3 regions of the Hoeflea sp. TYP-13 genome follow, and region 2 is predicted to be linked to each of the others. Evidence: riboswitches for the same ligand, from Rfam matches in the RefSeq annotation. Region 2 holds a riboswitch; each other region holds the start of a gene.
The links. Region 2 has a riboswitch for thiamine pyrophosphate ahead of thiO (glycine oxidase ThiO). Riboswitches for the same ligand answer to the same signal wherever they lie in the genome.

Region 1: it holds a riboswitch for thiamine pyrophosphate, as region 2 does, so the genes downstream of both, thiB (thiamine ABC transporter substrate binding subunit) here and thiO (glycine oxidase ThiO) in region 2, are expected to answer to the same signal.
Region 3: it holds a riboswitch for thiamine pyrophosphate, as region 2 does, so the genes downstream of both, thiD (bifunctional hydroxymethylpyrimidine kinase/phosphomethylpyrimidine kinase) here and thiO (glycine oxidase ThiO) in region 2, are expected to answer to the same signal.

The regions. Positions count from the first base shown of each region.
Region 1 is NZ_JBFRBB010000005.1:214,858-220,500, reverse strand. It holds gene ABVT35_RS24085 (ATP-binding cassette domain-containing protein) at 73-735, opposite strand; gene thiP (thiamine/thiamine pyrophosphate ABC transporter permease) at 789-2,405, opposite strand; gene thiB (thiamine ABC transporter substrate binding subunit) at 2,427-3,446, opposite strand; TPP riboswitch at 3,483-3,591, opposite strand; gene ABVT35_RS24070 (thiamine diphosphokinase) at 3,656-4,309, shown strand; gene ABVT35_RS24065 (ABC-F family ATP-binding cassette domain-containing protein) at 4,312-5,643, shown strand, end outside.
Region 2 is NZ_JBFRBB010000001.1:1,761,529-1,767,171, reverse strand. It holds gene ABVT35_RS08385 (sulfatase-like hydrolase/transferase) at 1-540, shown strand, start outside; gene ABVT35_RS08380 (thiamine phosphate synthase) at 537-1,142, opposite strand; gene ABVT35_RS08375 (thiazole synthase) at 1,139-1,924, opposite strand; gene thiS (sulfur carrier protein ThiS) at 1,927-2,133, opposite strand; gene thiO (glycine oxidase ThiO) at 2,126-3,094, opposite strand; TPP riboswitch at 3,264-3,379, opposite strand; gene ABVT35_RS08360 (ferredoxin--NADP reductase) at 3,747-4,520, shown strand; gene ABVT35_RS08355 (serine hydrolase domain-containing protein) at 4,735-5,643, shown strand, end outside.
Region 3 is NZ_JBFRBB010000005.1:285,783-291,425, reverse strand. It holds gene ABVT35_RS24390 (50S ribosomal protein L21) at 1-605, opposite strand, end outside; tRNA gene ABVT35_RS24385 (tRNA-Ser) at 1,046-1,135, shown strand; gene thiD (bifunctional hydroxymethylpyrimidine kinase/phosphomethylpyrimidine kinase) at 1,678-2,478, opposite strand; TPP riboswitch at 2,473-2,562, opposite strand; gene ABVT35_RS24375 (MG2 domain-containing protein) at 2,694-5,643, shown strand, end outside.

The sequences.
Region 1 (5,643 bases), on a different contig from region 2:
TTCTAGAGCGAGTTGCGCATAAATGAAACCACCTGTTTTTTACCCCTGAAGGCGATTTTCAAGTGACCCGGTCTATTGTCCTCCATGACCGAGATAGTCGGCAAGTCCCGGAATATCGCCCCTGTCAAAAAAGCCGCTTGCAGCGCCACTGGCGACGGTCATACCCTTATCCAAAAAAATAATCGTGTCGGCAATGCCGACAGCTTCTTCCGGCTGATGGGTCACGAGCAACAGGGTCATACCGGTTTCAACTTGCAATTGCCGGATTAATAGCAGCATATCACGGCGTAATCGAGGCCCGAGGGCGGCAAAGGGTTCGTCGAGCAGCAAAACGGATTTCCGGCGCACCAGAGCGCGGGCGATTGCCACGCGCTGGCGTTCTCCGCCCGACAAGGTGCCGGGCATGCGTTTTTCAAACCCGGTAAGGCCGACGCGGTCCAGCGCCGCGGCCACAATTTCCCGATCTGCGGGGTCGGTTGTCAGTTTCGGGCGGATGCCGAGCACCACATTGGTTCCGACATCAAGATGGGAAAACAGGTTGTTTTCCTGAAACACCATCGAGACCGGACGGTCGGCAGGGTCGGCACCGGTGACGTCGGCACCGCCGATACGCACACAGCCGCTATCGGGTTTCTCGAATCCGGCAACAATGTTCAAAAGCGTCGATTTTCCAGCGCCTGACGGTCCGATCACAGCCGAAATCGTGCCGGCGGCAACACGTGTGTCGAAGTGCATCGTGTAGTCGTCACGCGCAAGGAAAACATCCTCTATCGCCAGATCCTGTCCAATCACAATTGCGCTCCGGCTTCACCTTTGCGCCGTTCCTGATCGGCAAACACCATCAGCAGCAGGCAGACTATGCCGAGCATGAGCGCCAGTCCGGCGGCATCGTTGGTGCGGTAGCTGCCCATGCGCTGAAGCAGAAGATAGGGCAAGGTGACGACATCCTGGCTGCCGAAGAGGGCAATGGCGCCGAGATCGCCCAGTGACAGCGCCATGGCAAAGGCGGTTGCCAGGAGAAAGGCGCGGCGAAGTCCCGGCCAGTCGATGAGCAGCAGCCCGTCGAGCCCGGCAATGCCGAGAGATGCGGTAAGGCGCGCAGTGCGGGCCATATGGGTCGTGTGGGCCGGTTCGAGGACCCGGATGACAAATGGCAGAGCCATCAGCGCATTGACCACAATGACAATGACCGGGGCGATAGCGAAGACATCCACCTGGTTGCGCAGCAAAACAAACCAGCCCGCGCCAAGCACGATGGGCGGCACAAGCAGAACCAGGCTGGAGGCGCCGGATGCCAGAATGCGAAAAACACGCGCCCATTTCTTTTGTTTTGCCAGCGGCAGGGCGGCGTAGCGGGCACGCACAAGCATCAATGCCATCGAGACCGACAGAAGCGCCGCTATCAGAGCAATCATCAGACTGGTGGCTATGGCCCGCCAGACGATGGTTTCGCCGAGCAGGCGGCCAAGGTCTGCCAGCAGTCCGGACAGGACGATGGAAACAAGCGGTGCAATGAGGAACAGGGCGCAAGCCGCGATCAGGCCGAAGTCGCAATAGCGTGCACCCGCGCCCTTGCCCGGATAGCGCATGGCCGGCTGACCGAGTGTTGAACTCTCCTCCGGCGCACCGCCGATGAGGGCGAGCAGGGCAAGCAGGAATGATGTCAGCAGCAACTGGATAAGGGCGAGGACAACGGCCCGTTGCGGATCAAAATCGAAGCGCAGCGACTGGTAGATGGCAACTTCTATGGTTGTTGCTCCCGGGCCTCCGCCAAGCAGCAGAACCAGCGTGAAACTGGTGACACACAACATGAAGACGAGGCCGCAGACCGCGGCCAGATGGCTGCGCATGAATGGCCATTCTATCAGCCGGAAGACGGTCCAGGACCCAAGGCCAAGCTGGCTTGCGTTGCGCCAATGTTCGGAAGGTACGCGGTCGAGCTGCGAAAGAAGCAGCCTGGTTGCAAGCGGCATGTTGAAAAAAACATGGGCGATAAGGATGCCGGTCAGTCCATAGATTGAAACGGGGCCGTCCATGCCCATACCCACGAGTGCCGTATTGACGATGCCCTGCCGCCCCCAGATTTCAATCAGCCCGAGGGCCGCAACGATCGGCGGCAGCCCGATCGGCACGGCCAAAAGGCGTAGCAGCCATTTTCGCCCGAAGAATTGCTGCCTGCGGGCAAGCGCGCGTGCAAGCGGTATGGCGACAATGACGGACAGCAGCGTCGACAGGAATGCCTGCAGCAGCGTGAACCGCGTGACCTTCCAGATATAGGTGGAAAAGAACGGCGCCTCGCTATCGGAGGCGCCAGCGGCTGTCAGCAACAGGGCAAGGACGGCGGCACCGATCACAAGGGCCATTGTGCCCAGCACGGCATAGCCCGCGCCTATGCTTGTGGCCATCTGCCGCCTGCCCAGCATTGGTCAGTCACTCATGACCGCAAGCCATTCGTCGACCCAGGCCTTGCGGTTTTCGGATACTTCATCAGCCGAATAAAGCAGCGTCTTTTTGGGTTTCACCAGGTCGCCGAAGGCTGCCGGAAGCGGCTCGGACAGTTTGCCGGCGGGGAACATCCAGTTGGTTGTCGGAATGGCGTTCTGGAACGATGGTCCGGTCATGAATTCAAGGAATTTCCCGGCGAGTTCCTTGTCGTCGGACGATTTGACGAGGCCGGCGACTTCGATCTGCATATAGTGGCCTTCATCGAAGCTTGCGGCCTGGTAGCGGTCGGTCTCCTCGGCAATCATGTGGTAGGCGGGCGAGGTGGTATAGGACAGCACCATCGGAACTTCGCCCTTGGTGAAAAGGCCATAGGCTTCCGACCAGCCGGGCGTGACCGTCAGGACGCGGTCTTTCAGTTTCTCCCAGGCCTCAGGTGCTTCGTCGCCGTAAACGGATTTGACCCACAATAGCAGGCCAAGACCGGGCGTCGACGTGCGCGGATCCTGGATGGCGATTTTCTCATCGGGGTTGCCTTCGACGAGTTCCTTCAGGCTGGCCGGGGGCGTATCGAGCGCGTCGGTGTCGTAAACGACAGCAAAATAGCCGAAATCATAGGGAATGAAGATGTCGTCCGACCAGTTTCCCGGCACATTCACGTTTGACTGGTCAATGCCGCTTGGCTCGAACAGGCCGGTTTTCTTTGCCTCGGTCACGAGATTTGTGTCCAGGCCGAGAACAATGTCGGCCTTTGTGTTGTCGCCCTCGAGCTTCAGACGGTTCAAAAGCGCAACGCCATCGGCAATGCCAACCCAGTTGAGGGTGCAATCGCACTCCGCTTCGAAGGCTTTTTTTACGACCGGGCCCGGGCCCCAGTCCGAAACGAAGCTTTCGTAAGTGTAGACGGTTAACTCGCGATCGCCAGCGATTGCGCCGGTGGCGAGCGACGCGCCGGCAAGGACCGCAGCAAAAGCGGTTGTGAAACGGTGTGGTTTGACGGGCATAAGCGCCTCCTTTGATAGTGTTATCCGGGAAAAAGGCGCTTTGTTGCGTCTAATCCCTCCGCCGGTGCAAGCCGGATCAGGTTCCTCGGGTTGGCGTGAGCCTCTCAGCAAACCGCATCTGCGGCTGGCACCCCGTTAGAGCAGGAACCGTCATAATCGGCCTTGCCAGCGCTGGCAAGTGCGGGAAAAGCTGCTATGTGCTTCGGACAATGAAGAGTAAGACGACATTTTTGATCCTGCTCGGCGGGAATCTGGAAAAAACCGCCCGGCTGCGGCAGCAAATCGCCGGGGCGCGGGTGATTGCCGCCGATGGCGGCATGTTTCATGCACATGGTCTGTCGCTGAAGCCGGAAATGTGGGTTGGCGATTTCGATTCTTCGCCTGAAGAGCTCCAGCAGCGCTGGTCAGGGACGCAGCGAAAACCGTTCCCCGCCGCCAAGAACCTGACGGACGGGGAGATTGCCGTCGAAGAGGCACTGGCCCTTGGAGCGGAGAGAATTATTCTGGCCGGTGCGCTCGGAGGCGAACGCAGCGACCATGCGTTTTTCCATATGACCCTTGCCTGCGCACTTCTTGGGCGCGGCGTCGGTGCGCTGTTGACATCGGGCCTTGAGGAAGGCTGGCCGCTCGGTCGCGGCGCGCAGATCATCGACCTGCCGCCATCGTCGATGTTCTCGATCCTGAATTTCGACGATGTGTCAGGGCTGAATATTGAGGGTGCGCGGTATCCACTCAAGCAATACGACCTGCCGTTTGGTTCCTCCCGGACAATTTCGAACGTTGCGGAAGGCCCGGTCACAATCACAATTGACTCCGGAACCGCGCTGTTGGTGGCGCGCCCGTTCGATCTTTCCGGCAGGTAACAATGGCGCCACCGATCCTTAAACTCGACGATATCCATCTGACGTTCGGCGGCACGCCGCTGCTCGCCGGTGCCAATCTGCAGATTGAGGCGGGCGAACGCATCTGCCTTGTCGGCCGCAATGGCTCAGGCAAATCGACGCTCATGAAAATCGCCGCGGGAATGGTCGAGGCGCAGTCCGGCGAGGTATTCAGGCATCCGTCGACGACAATTCGATATCTGGAACAGGCGCCGGATTTTGCCGGCCATGAGACGGTGCGTTCCTACGCGGAGGCGGGGCTTGGCCCGGGCGATGATCCGCATCGGGTGAGCTATCTGCTCGAGCATCTCGGCCTTTGCGGCGATGAGGTGCCGGAGCGCCTTTCAGGCGGTGAAGCACGGCGGGCGGCGCTGGTGCGCGTGATGGCGCCCGAACCCGACATTCTGCTTTTGGATGAGCCGACCAACCACCTGGACCTGCCGACAATTGAATGGCTGGAAGGCGAGCTGCAGCGCACGCGCAGCGCCCTGGTCGTTATCTCCCATGACCGCCGTTTTCTGGAAAACGTGTCGCGCTCGACCGTCTGGCTCGATCGCGGCGCAACCCGCCGGCTCGAAAAGGGATTCGGCGCTTTCGAAGCCTGGCGCGACAAGACCCTTGAGGAAGAAGAGCGCGATCAGCACAAGCTCGGCCGCGCCATCTTGCGTGAAGAGCACTGGCTGCGCTACGGCGTGACCGCGCGCCGCAAGCGCAATGTCCGGCGTCTTTCGGAACTGCACGAAATGCGCGCCAGGCACCGCAGCCATCGCGGCCCGACAGGCACGATCGAAGCGACCGCATCCCGCGCCCGCGATTCCGGTAAGCTTGTGATCGAGGCCGAGGCAATTGCCAAGTCCTTTTCCGGGCGCAGCATCGTTACGGATTTTTCAATCAAGGTGCATCGCGGCGACCGTATCGGGCTTGTCGGACCCAACGGGGCCGGCAAGACCACGCTGCTCAAAATGCTGACGGGCCAGCTGGCTCCGGACGCCGGAACCGTGCGCCTCGGGGCCAACCTGGAAGCCACAGTGCTTGACCAGAAACGCGATGCGCTCAATCCCGACGAGACGCTTGAGCATTTTCTGACCGACGGGCGCGGCAGCAACCTGCTCGTCGATGGCGAGCAGCGTCACGTCACCGGTTATATGAAGGATTTCCTGTTCCAGCCGGAGCAGGCCCGCACCCCCATTCGAGAATTGTCGGGTGGCGAAAGGGCGCGGCTGATCCTGGCGCGCAACCTCGCAAAACCGGCCAATCTGATCATTCTCGATGAGCCGACCAACGACCTCGACATGGAGACGCTCGACCTGTTGCAG
Region 2 (5,643 bases):
CACTCTCCTTACGAGTCGGCCTTGGCGCCTGACATTGAAATCGCCGGCGACCCGCTTCATGCCGATCCGCAGATTGCCGAATATCTGCGCCGTCTGCTGATCGCCCGATCCGACTATGCGGATTTTCGAAAATGGGCCTATGAAGCGGCTGCGGACCGGGGCCTCGTCACCCTGTCATTTGGCGACCACCAGACCTTTGTAACCATGCCGCTGATTGCAGAACTTGACGGGCAAAATCCGCTGGCGCGCACGGATTCACTTGCCTACCGAACCTATTTCACGCTTTCCGATAATCTGTCGGACAGTGCCGACGAAGCATATGAAAACACGCAGGCCATTGATATCGGCTTCCTCGGTGTGAAGCTGCTACAGTCCGCAGGCATTCCAGGATCCGATGTCTATATCGACCTGGCCGATCTCGCCGATAGATGCGGCGGCGCCTTCTTTGCATGTCCGCAGCGGGAACTGATCGACAGGCATTTGCGCAGCCGCATCGATGGCGGCCTGCTTGATCTATCCATCGGCGGCAATTCCAGTTAGAGCCATTGCCGAGTGGCTCTGATCCATTGGCGGGTTCGGCCTTCGGGATCGTCGTTGAGCGTGATGTCGGTTACCACCGCTGCGCTATCCGCGCCCGATGCAAACACACCGGGCAACCGTTCCGGATTCAGTCCGCCGATCGCGACGAGTGGCAAGGCGCCAACCCTCGATTTCCAGTCCATTATGCGGTCGAGGCCCTGCGGGTCCCATCGCATCTTTTTCAGACGCGTCTCATAAATCGGCCCAAGCGCCACATAGTCCGGATCGGTGCCGAGCGCCGTATCGAGTTCCGCATGATCATGCGTGCTGATACCGAGCCTGATTCCGGCACGCCGGATGGCTCCGACATCTGATTCCGCGAGATCCTCCTGACCCAGGTGAACAAAGTCACAGCCTTCGTCAATGGCCAGGCGCCAATAGTCGTTGAGAACAAGCTGACAGCCGTTCGCCGAGCAAACAGATTTCGCCACGGCGATTTGCCGGCGCATTTCGCCGCTGCTTAGGCCTTTCATGCGCAATTGCACAAGCTTCACGCCCAGCGGCACGAGACGGGTGATCCAGTCGGCGCTGTCGACGATCAGGTAAAACGGATCGAGCTTCATGAAAAGACAGCCTTGCCGATGACCGGTGTCGAGGGTACCGCCGTATCGCGCGGTTCAAGCATGCCCGCCAGCCAGGCGGTTCTGCCGGCCTTGACCGCCGAACCGAATGCACGCGCCATGTGAACCGGATCGCCCGCCCGGGCCACCGCCGTATTCAACAGTACGGCATCAAAGCCGAGTTCCATCACGGTTGTTGCGTGCGAGGGACGCCCTATTCCGGCGTCGACAATCAGCGGAACATCCGGAAAGTGACCGCGCAGCGAACGCAGCGCATCAATGTTCATGGGCCCCTTTGCCGATCCGATTGGCGCGCACCATGGCATCAGTACCTCGCACCCCGCATCAAGCAGGCGTTCGCAAACGACAAGGTCGTCGGTCGTATAGGGAAATACATCAAAGCCTTCCTCACAAAGGATCCGCGCCGCCTCAACGAGTTCGAAGACATCGGGCTGCAACGTGTCATGGTTGCCGATAACTTCGAGCTTGATCCACTTCGTGTTGAAGACCTCGCGGGCCATATGGGCGGTCGTCACCGCCTCCTTCACTGTGTGACATCCCGCCGTATTGGGCAGGACCGGAACACCGAGAGACTGAATGAGTGACCAGAATTGCCCGCCCGAGCCGGTCGCTGTAGCAGCGCCCGCAGCTTCGCGCCGCAGTGACACCGTTACAGCCGACGCGCCACCGGCCCGGACGGCTTCGCCAAGTATTTCAGGCGAAGGATATTGTGCGGTTCCAAGTATGAGCCGCGACGGCAGTTTTTCCCCGTAGACTTCAAACATCGTCAGCCCCCCTGCATCGGCGCCAGTATTTCGATGCGGTCGCCCTCGTTGAGCGCAAAGCCAGCGCGCTCGTCTTTTGTGATGAGTACACCGTTGACCGCGGTCGCCAGCCACTCGCCCTCATATGAAAGCTCATCCAGCAAGGCGCCGAGGTCCTGCGCCGACACAACGGCGCGTTCGCCGTTGACTTCCAGCGTTTTGTCATCCACCGCTCATCCCTCCCCTTGCCATCGCCTGCTGCGCCGCTTCCTGTGCCAGCACCGGTGCGAGCAGGAACCCGTGACGGTAAAGACCGTTGAGGCGGATAACGTCGTTATGTCCGGTCACCCGCGGAAAATTGTCCGGATAGGCCGGGCGAACTCCGACACCGATCTCGACGACTTCGGCTTCGCCGAATGCCGGGTGAAGCGCATAGGCAGCGTTCAGCAGCTCCATCAATGACCGGGCGGTCACCGAGCCGTCGGCTTCGCTCTCAACCATCGTTGCACCCACCATGAAGAGCCCGTCGCCGCGCGGAACGACATAGACCGGAATGCGGGGGTGAAGCAGGCGCACCGGCCGTGACAGGGTGATGCCCTGCACGCGCATCAGGAGCATCTCGCCACGCACGCCGCGCAGGCCCGTGGCCTCGCTCGCCATTCCGGTACAATCGATTTCGCAGTCGAATTCTTCAGCGCACGACCCGTCATCACCAAATCGGAACGCAACGCCGCCGTTTTCGAGCTGCCGCCACAGAGTCAACATGGCCGCCCGCGGATCCATGTGTGCCTCCTCGGCAAAAAACAGCCCGTTTCGGAAGCGGCCTGAAAGATCAGGTTCCAAGTCGCCGATTTCACCAGCGCTTATCTTTTCGTAACCGGATGTGCGGCTTGCAAACCGGTCGAGTTCGGCGCGATCGCGCCCGGCGGCAACCACCAGCGTTCCCATGCGCTCCACATGGCTTGGCAAGACGCTTTCCCACCAGTCCGTTGCCTTGATTCCAAGCTCAAGAACCTTCTGATCGGCATTTTCCCGCTCGCACCAGGGTGCGAGCATGCCTCCGGCATACCAGGATGCCATGCCGCCTGCCCGGTCCTGACGTTCCGCGACGGTTACGGAAGCGCCACGCCGCATCAACTCAAATGCTGTCGTCAGTCCTGCAACACCCGCTCCCCTGATCAGCACCCTCATGACATGCCCCATGCCAAAGCGGGTTCTTCGGGTTGATCCGTTTTGCAAGTCTCCGGTGCGCAGCACAACATCATAGGCTCCTCAGCTCGACACATGGACGATCCTGAAAATGCTGATATTGCGGGAATGTGAAATGCGCCGCCGAGTATAGGAACTAGACTGAAACAGTCCGCGAACGCCTGCACCATCCCTACGCCAGCATGAACTGGATCAGGTTCAACGGGTCACTGCGCCGCAACGCCAGCAGTATCTCAGCCCCTTGCCGGGACTCCCCTGGTGAATGGCAAAAGCATTCCAATGCCGACCCGCTTTGTCAAGGCGAATATCCGGGCCAACAGTATGGATCGATGCATGCGGCAAACCGTGAAGCGCCCTCACAATCCGCTACTGATACACATCGCGTGCGACATAGAATCGCATTCTCCAAATGGCGGATTACTTGGAATGTTTGAACCTGTACTTTGCCGGCGCTTCGGCTAATTTGCTCAACAAGTGCTGAATTCGCCCTGGGGCGAAACCTCAGGGGGAAGGCATCCCCAAACCAATTTGCCTGGCGATCCGGAAGCAATGCGTTTCCGGTGATGCTGAAAGGCGCGGCGAAGCTTTGAGGCAAGCCGTCAGAGTGCGATCGCGATTGTCGCATGGAGATGAAATGAAGAGTTTTAACGAAGAAACCGTGCTGTCGGTTCATCACTGGAATGACACGCTGTTCAGCTTCAAGACGACCCGTGATGCGGGTTTCCGTTTTCGCAACGGCGAATTCACCATGGTCGGCTTGCAGGTGGAAGGCCGCCCGCTGCTTCGCGCCTATTCCATGGCGAGTGCCAACCATGAGGAAACGCTTGAGTTTTTCAGCATCAAGGTTCCCGATGGACCTTTGACCTCAAGGCTTCAGCACCTGAAGGAAGGCGAAGCCGTCCTGATTGGCACGAAGCCGACCGGAACGCTCGTCACTGACAATCTGCTGCCGGGTAAAAACCTCTATCTTCTTGGAACCGGAACCGGGCTGGCACCGTTTTTGAGCCTGATCAAGGATCCGGCCGTTTACGAACAGTTCGAAAAAGTCGTGCTTGTCCATGGCGTCCGCTTCACCAAGGACCTCGCCTATCAGGACTACATCACCGACGAATTGCCCAATGACGAATATCTCGGCGAAATGGTCAGCGAACAGCTGATCTATTATCCGACGGTTACACGCGAACCCTTCCGTCACAATGGCCGTATCACAGAGCTGATGGAAAACGGCAAGCTGTTCGATGACATCGGCCTGCCGCAGATCGACAAGGAAAACGATCGTGTCATCCTTTGCGGTGGTCCGAAGATGCTTGAAGACACCCGCACCTTCTTTGAAAGCCGCGGTTTTACTGAGGGAACACGCGCCAATCTCGGCAGCTTCCTCATCGAAAAAGCGTTTGTGGAGAAATAACCGTCTGCCTGTTTCGTTCGCCGACAAACATATAGGCGAATGTTATCAACAATGGCTTCTAACCATTTGTAATTTCTTATATAACCCCTCCCAAACAACTATGTAGCGCCTGTCTTTCGGTAGTCGGGCGCTTTTTTTGTGGATCTGTGTCACGAGATGGTCATTCTCCGAATCAAGAAGTACCGATGCAACGCAACAACCGGGAGCAGGCTACTTGGCAGCCAGACAATCGAGCCGCAACAGAGCTGTGAACATAAGACGGGTCCTGCTTTCAACCCTGCTGCTCGTCTTTTTGGCCGCGGCGGTCGTATTTTTGGCGGCTCCTTACTTACCTCGCCTTTTGTATGAGGGCTATCCCGCGCAGCGTTGGCCGGCTTCCGGCAGCCATGTGACGGTCGCTGGTTCCGATACAGACCCCCTACCCGATGTTTCCGATCGGACCGGCCCGCTCGGTGTTCGGTCGAAGGCTCTGTTTGAGGAGCGCGGTGGTCATGCAATGCTGATTTGGCAGGGCGGAGAACTGCGCACTCGGCATTTTTCCAACGGCGCAGACGCAAATACCCGGTTCAACTCCTTTTCAATGGTCAAGTCGCTCATTGGCGCCCTCATTTTGCGGGCGCATGCGGACGGTCTCATTGCCGATCTTTCCAATCCGATCGGCTTGTATCTCTCCAATATCGGGGACGACTCGCTTCGCCGTGTCCCGATTGAACGGTTCCTGACCATGAGAAGCGGCGTGGCGCTCGAGACGGTGGACATCAAGGCGACGCCGGAAGCCGAACTCAAGCCCATTGAAGACTACGCCCTCAATCCATTCAGCCCGCTGGCACGGCTGCATATGGAGGGGCTCGCCCCGCTGGCGACCGATTTGCGTTCTTCCGCGGAAAATGTCGGCCGATACGACTATCAGAATGTGAATACCGCCATTTTGGGCCGGCTGGTTTCCACGCTTTACAAAAAACCGCTGGAGCTCGTTCTTTCCGATATGATCTGGAAGCCGAGCGGAGCCGGCAATGCATTTTGGCGAACGCCGGGCCCGGATCTACCGGTTTCGGCCTACTGCTGCCTGTTTGCCAGGCCCGGAGACTGGGTCAGGGTCGGCGTGTTCCTGATGCACAACGGC
Region 3 (5,643 bases), on a different contig from region 2:
ATCTGAGCATACTGCGTAACGCCGAATGCATGCAGTTTCTTTTCAAGGACCGGGCCGACACCGGAAATCTTCTTCAGGTCGTCGGCATCACCCTTGGGTGCCGAGAAGATTGCTGCCGGCGCATCATCGGCGGCTTTCGCCTTTGCCGGAGCCTTCTCCTTGGTTGCAGCCTTGGGAGCTGCCGCCTTTGGCTTTTCCGCAGCCTTTGCCTTCGGCGCTGCATCAGCCTTCTTTTCCGCAGCTTTCTTTTCTGCGGCCTTCTTCGGCGCGGCAGCCTTCTTCGGCTTGGCACCACCCGTCAGAATTTCGGCGATACGGATTGTGGTCTCGTGCTGACGATGACCGCGGGTCCGCTTGGAGTTCTGCCGGCGGCGCTTCTTGAACGCGATAACCTTGCGCGCACGGCCCTGCTCGACAACTTCGGCTGTAACCAGCGCGCCGTCTACGAAGGGCTTGCCGATGGTTGCATCGGCGCCTTCACCGACCATCAGAACTTCCGTGAATTCAACTGTGTCACCGGCATTGCCGGCGAGCTTTTCGACCTTCAGAAGGTCGTCAGCGGCAACAGTATACTGCTTTCCGCCTGTTTTGATGACTGCGAACATTTTTTAGCCTTTCCATGCTCGGTCCGGCTTGTCGCGGAGAACCGCACAGCCGTCTTTTTATTCAGTCGATTGCGAATGATCGCCAGATCTTGCCAACAGTCCAAATCAGACCCGAAAGCGCCATATGGCGGATTTTCCCGAAGCCGTTTTGACATTGCCTGAGCCCGACAAAACAGATGGCGCAAGTCGCCTCACGCCATGGATAGCCGGGAGATACGGGAAAGACGCGTCCAAGTCAAGGCGGGAGGGGTGATTTTTGCCGCTTTCGAAGACCGTTGCGCGTATGCCTGCAACCGCCCCTTATACATCTTCGGCCCATTGCCGGCAAAAGCCGATTTTCAGGAATTAATTTCCGGTCGCCATTGTGCAACAAGCCTCTTGTGTCAGCGGTCTTGAATCGTTATTACAGCGCCCGCATATCCATGCGCATACCACGAAGCGGAGAGGTGGCTGAGTGGTTGAAAGCACCGCACTCGAAATGCGGCATACGGGCAACCGTATCGGGGGTTCGAATCCCTTCCTCTCCGCCATCACACTTTGAAATTCTGATATTCCATGACCTGGCGCGGCCTGTCTTCAATCCGCGTACGCTCTTGATGTCGCCGTATAATTCACGCAGGAATTGAATGGTAGGAGGCCCGGGAGGACTTTGCTCCAATGCCGAGCCTGGGTTACGTCTGGCCGCACGCATGCATCCGCTGGACGCCTCAGCGATTTTGCTAATGCGTTTGAGGCTACCGCCGCGGACTATACTGCAAACGGCCTGTCCTCGGTTGAGATCAGTGCGATGGCCGCGGGAGATCGACATACGGCCTGGGCGTTTCCGAATTCGAAGGAATCGTCGAAAGCGACACGCTGCATTACCGGTGGCTTCATGCGGCTTACGGCTCAATGGAGCAGGACCGGATCCCGGGGTGCCGGTTGGTGCCAGCGGAGATCGCCCATCTCTGAAACTGTACCGATTATCTTGCAATCGAAGATCCAGGTTGAAAAGTCGGAAATTCTGTAAGGTCGTTCGAAGGCTCGAAACCGCACTGCCGAACATCGGAAGTAACGATGTTGGCGGGCCGGTTCAGACCCGCCGCCAGGCATGATGCACCGGACCGTGTCCGCGACCGACCGAGAGCATGCCGCTGTGCAGTATGGCGCCGTGGATGTAATCCTTGGCGGCGGCGACGGCCTCGAGGACCGAGGTGCTCTGCGGCATGAGCGTGGCAATCGCGGAAGACAGTGTGCAGCCGGTGCCGTGGGTGTTTGCGGTGTCGATCCGTTCGGCTTCGAGCCACGCCTGTGTGTCATTTGAGACCAGCAGGTCGCAACTCTTGCGACTGCCGAGATGCCCGCCCTTCAGAAGGATGTTGCGTGAACCAAACGACAGGAGCGCATTGGCCGCCAGGGTCATGTCTTTGCGGCTCGCGGGCTCGTCGATGGCAAGCAACTCGGCGGCTTCCGGAAGATTCGGCGTGAGTATCGTGGCCAGAGGAGCCAGTTCACTCTTCAGGGCGCTGATTGCGCCGGGTTCGAGCAGCCGCGCCCCGCCTTTTGCCATGCATACTGGATCGAGGATAACGGGAACACCTTCGGCCCGACGGAGACAATCGGCAACCGTGCTAATCAAGCCGGCATTTGCCAGCATGCCGATCTTGATCGCATCGATGCGGATGTCATCCAAAACAGCCGTTATCTGATCACGGACGAACGCGCAGTCCACGATCTGTATGCTTCTGACACCGTCGGTGTTTTGTGCCGTCAGGGCGGTAACGACCGACATGCCGTAACCGCCATTGGCGGCGATGGTCTTTAGATCCGCCTGGATTCCGGCGCCGCCCGAGGGGTCGGAACCTGCAATCGTCAGAATGTTGGGTATCGTCATGTGCGATCAACTCCCTTCGCCGGCATTATCCAGATCAGGTTCAACGGGTATGGTCTCAGCCTTGCGGCACCCCGGTAACGGCAATCCACTCCAAGGCGGTTATGATGTCAACAACCTAAGTGCCGTGAGGCGATTGTTTTTACTAAACGTCTTGAAATCTTCGCACTTTCCTGTTGCGTTCTATTTGAGGAATCTGTCCTTGATGGGAGGAATTGATGTTCAGGCATTTCAAGGCGGCGGCTGTCGCTGTGACAATTGGTGTGCTCGCCGGTAGCGGCTTTGCCGCCGACACGCGGCAGATCGAAACCTATGATAATGCCGATTTTTATGGTTTCGACCTGCGGGCGGAAAAAGAGGTCACGCTCGACCGCTGCAAGGCCATGTGTCTTGCCGACGACGATTGCCGGGCCTTCACCTACAACACCAATGCGCAGTGGTGTTTTCTCAAATCGGATTTCAACCGACTGGATTCGTTCGACGGCGCCATCGCCGGAAAGGTCGTCTCCACCACCTCGGCGCCTGACATCGGTGCGCCACCCAAACTCGGGTTTCTCCCGGGCGGCCTGTATTCAGAAGCGGCGCGGCTGAAAACCAGTCTTGTCAACCGGCCGGATGCTGAAACCGGCTTGCTGGCGACAGTTGCCGCGGGGCGCAGCGCACTTTCGGCAGGGGACGACGGGGGGGCGATCGATCATTTCAGCCGCGCACTCGCAATCGATCCCACGGACGCCGGACTTTGGCTGGACCTTTCCAACGCCACCATCAACTACCTGATCCGCTCCAACCGCAGCGACTACCAGCTGCAGCGCACCGCGACATCGGCAGCCCTCAACGGCTACGAGATTTCGCGCGATACGCAAACCCGCGCCACAGCACTCGACCTTTTGGCAAAGGCGCTTGAGCAACGCCAGCAGTACCGGCCAGCGCTTGAGGCCTACAAGGAGAGCCTGTCGCTGGTCGATTCACGGCGCGTGAGGGCGGACTTCCAGGACCTCAGGGCGCGCAGGGGCTTTCGTGTCATCGAACATCAGGTCGATGCCGACAGCGCGTCAGCGCGTCTTTGCGTGCACTTTTCGGATCCGCTGGCTGCGGCCGGCGTTGACTATGCGTCTTACGTTACGATCGACGGGCGCGCCGCCGACAATGTGGTTGCGAGAGACCGGGAAATCTGCGCCGACGGTCTGGCACACGGAAAAAACTACCGGCTGACACTGAGGGCCGGGCTGCCGGCAGAGGTCGGCGAAGTCCTAGAGGCGCCGGTTACCATCAACGCCTATATCCGCGACCGGTCGCCGACGGTGCGTTTCGATGGCGACCGTTTCGTCCTGCCCGGCGCCGGGCGCAAGGGTGTTCCGGTGGTCAGCGTCAATGCTGACGCTGTTGCGATCGAGCTTTACCGGATCGGCAGCCGCTCGCTGGCCGCCGTGATGGCACAGTCGCAGTTTTTGCGGCAGCTTGATGCCTATGATGCCGACCGTATTCGCGACGAGCTGGGTGAGCTCGTCTGGCAGGGCGAGCTGCAGACCCAGAACGAACTCAACCGCGAAACCACGACCAGTTTTCCCATCGACGAGGCGGTGCCGGAACGAAAACCGGGTGTTTACGTGATGACGGCACGGGTCGCGGGTGAGCGGCTCGACAGTTGGCGCAGCCGTGCGACCCAGTGGCTGGTGGTTTCCGATATCGGCCTTTCGACTTTTTCCGGCAGCGGGGGGCTTCATGTCTTTGCCCGATCGCTCGATTCGGCAAAACCGGCACCCAGGGTCAGCCTGACCTTGCTTGCGCGCAACAACGAGGTGCTCGGGCAGTCGACCACGGATGAAAACGGGCGCGCCGACTTTGCCGCCGGTCTGGTGCGCGGCAAACACGGGCGCGAACCGGCAATTGTCACCGCAGACAGCGGGGATGGCGATTTCGTCTTCCTGGATCTGTCACGCGCCGGCTTCGATCTTTCCGACCGAGGCGTGACCGGACGAGCGTCGCCCGGACCGCTCGATCTATTTGCCTGGATGGACCGGGGTATTTACCGGGCAGGTGAAACGGCGCATCTCGCTGCCATCATACGCGATGATGAAGCCATGGCCGTTGCCAATCTGCCGCTGACCTTCGTCGTGCTGCGGCCGGACGGCAAGGAAGAGCAGCGTGTGGTGCGCACCGGCGGAACCGCCGGCGGCTACGAGCTTGATCTCGATCTGCCGGCCAACGCCATGCACGGATCGTGGACCGTCAGGACATTTGCCGATCCGAAGGGTTCCCATTTGAGCGAAACCCGCTTTCTGGTCGAGGATTTCAGACCCGACCGCATTGAATTCGAACTGGAACTGCCAAGAAATCAGCTGGTGGCGGGTGTGGCGGAAAAGGCGGGGATCGATGGCCGTTTCCTCTATGGCGCACCGGCAGCCGGTCTTGCCGTGGAAGCCGAGTTGAAACTGAAGTCTGTGCGCGATCGTGCGGATTTCCCGGGATTTGTTTTCGGGCTTGCGGATGAGACGCCGGTTGAATCGCAGTTCGACGTGGGTGCCGTACAAAACCTTGATGACAGTGGGCGCGGCACAATCGATATCGATCTTCAGGCACTGCCCGCAACGACCCATCCGCTGCAGGCGGATCTGACTGTTCGCGTTCGCGAGGGCGGCGGCCGCGCCGTCGAGCGCACGGGCGTCATGGCCGTCAAACCAGAGGGAATGATGATCGGCATCAAACCCGAATTCGAAGACGGGCTGGTCGGGGAAAATGCGGCGGCAAGCTTCCAGATCATTGCCGCCGGCCCCGATGGCCGGGCCATGGCTGCAAACGGATTAAAGTGGACACTGCTTCGCATTGAGCGCGATTATCAGTGGTATCGCGAAGGCAATTCCTGGCGCTACGAGCCGGTCGAATATACCAAGCAGGTCAATAACGGCGTTATTGCCGTGACGGACAAATCTCCGGCGGAAATCAGCGTTGCCGTCGATTGGGGCCGTTACCGACTCAAGGTAGAGACGGCCGAAACGGGCGGACCGGCGACCAGCACGGAGTTCAATGCCGGCTGGTATGTCAGCACCGCCTCGACCGAAACGCCGGACGGTCTTGAGGTTGCGCTCGACCGCGAGCAATATGCGGCGGGCGATACAGCCAAACTGCAGATTTCGCCGCGTTTTTCCGGCGAAGCCCTGATTACCGTTT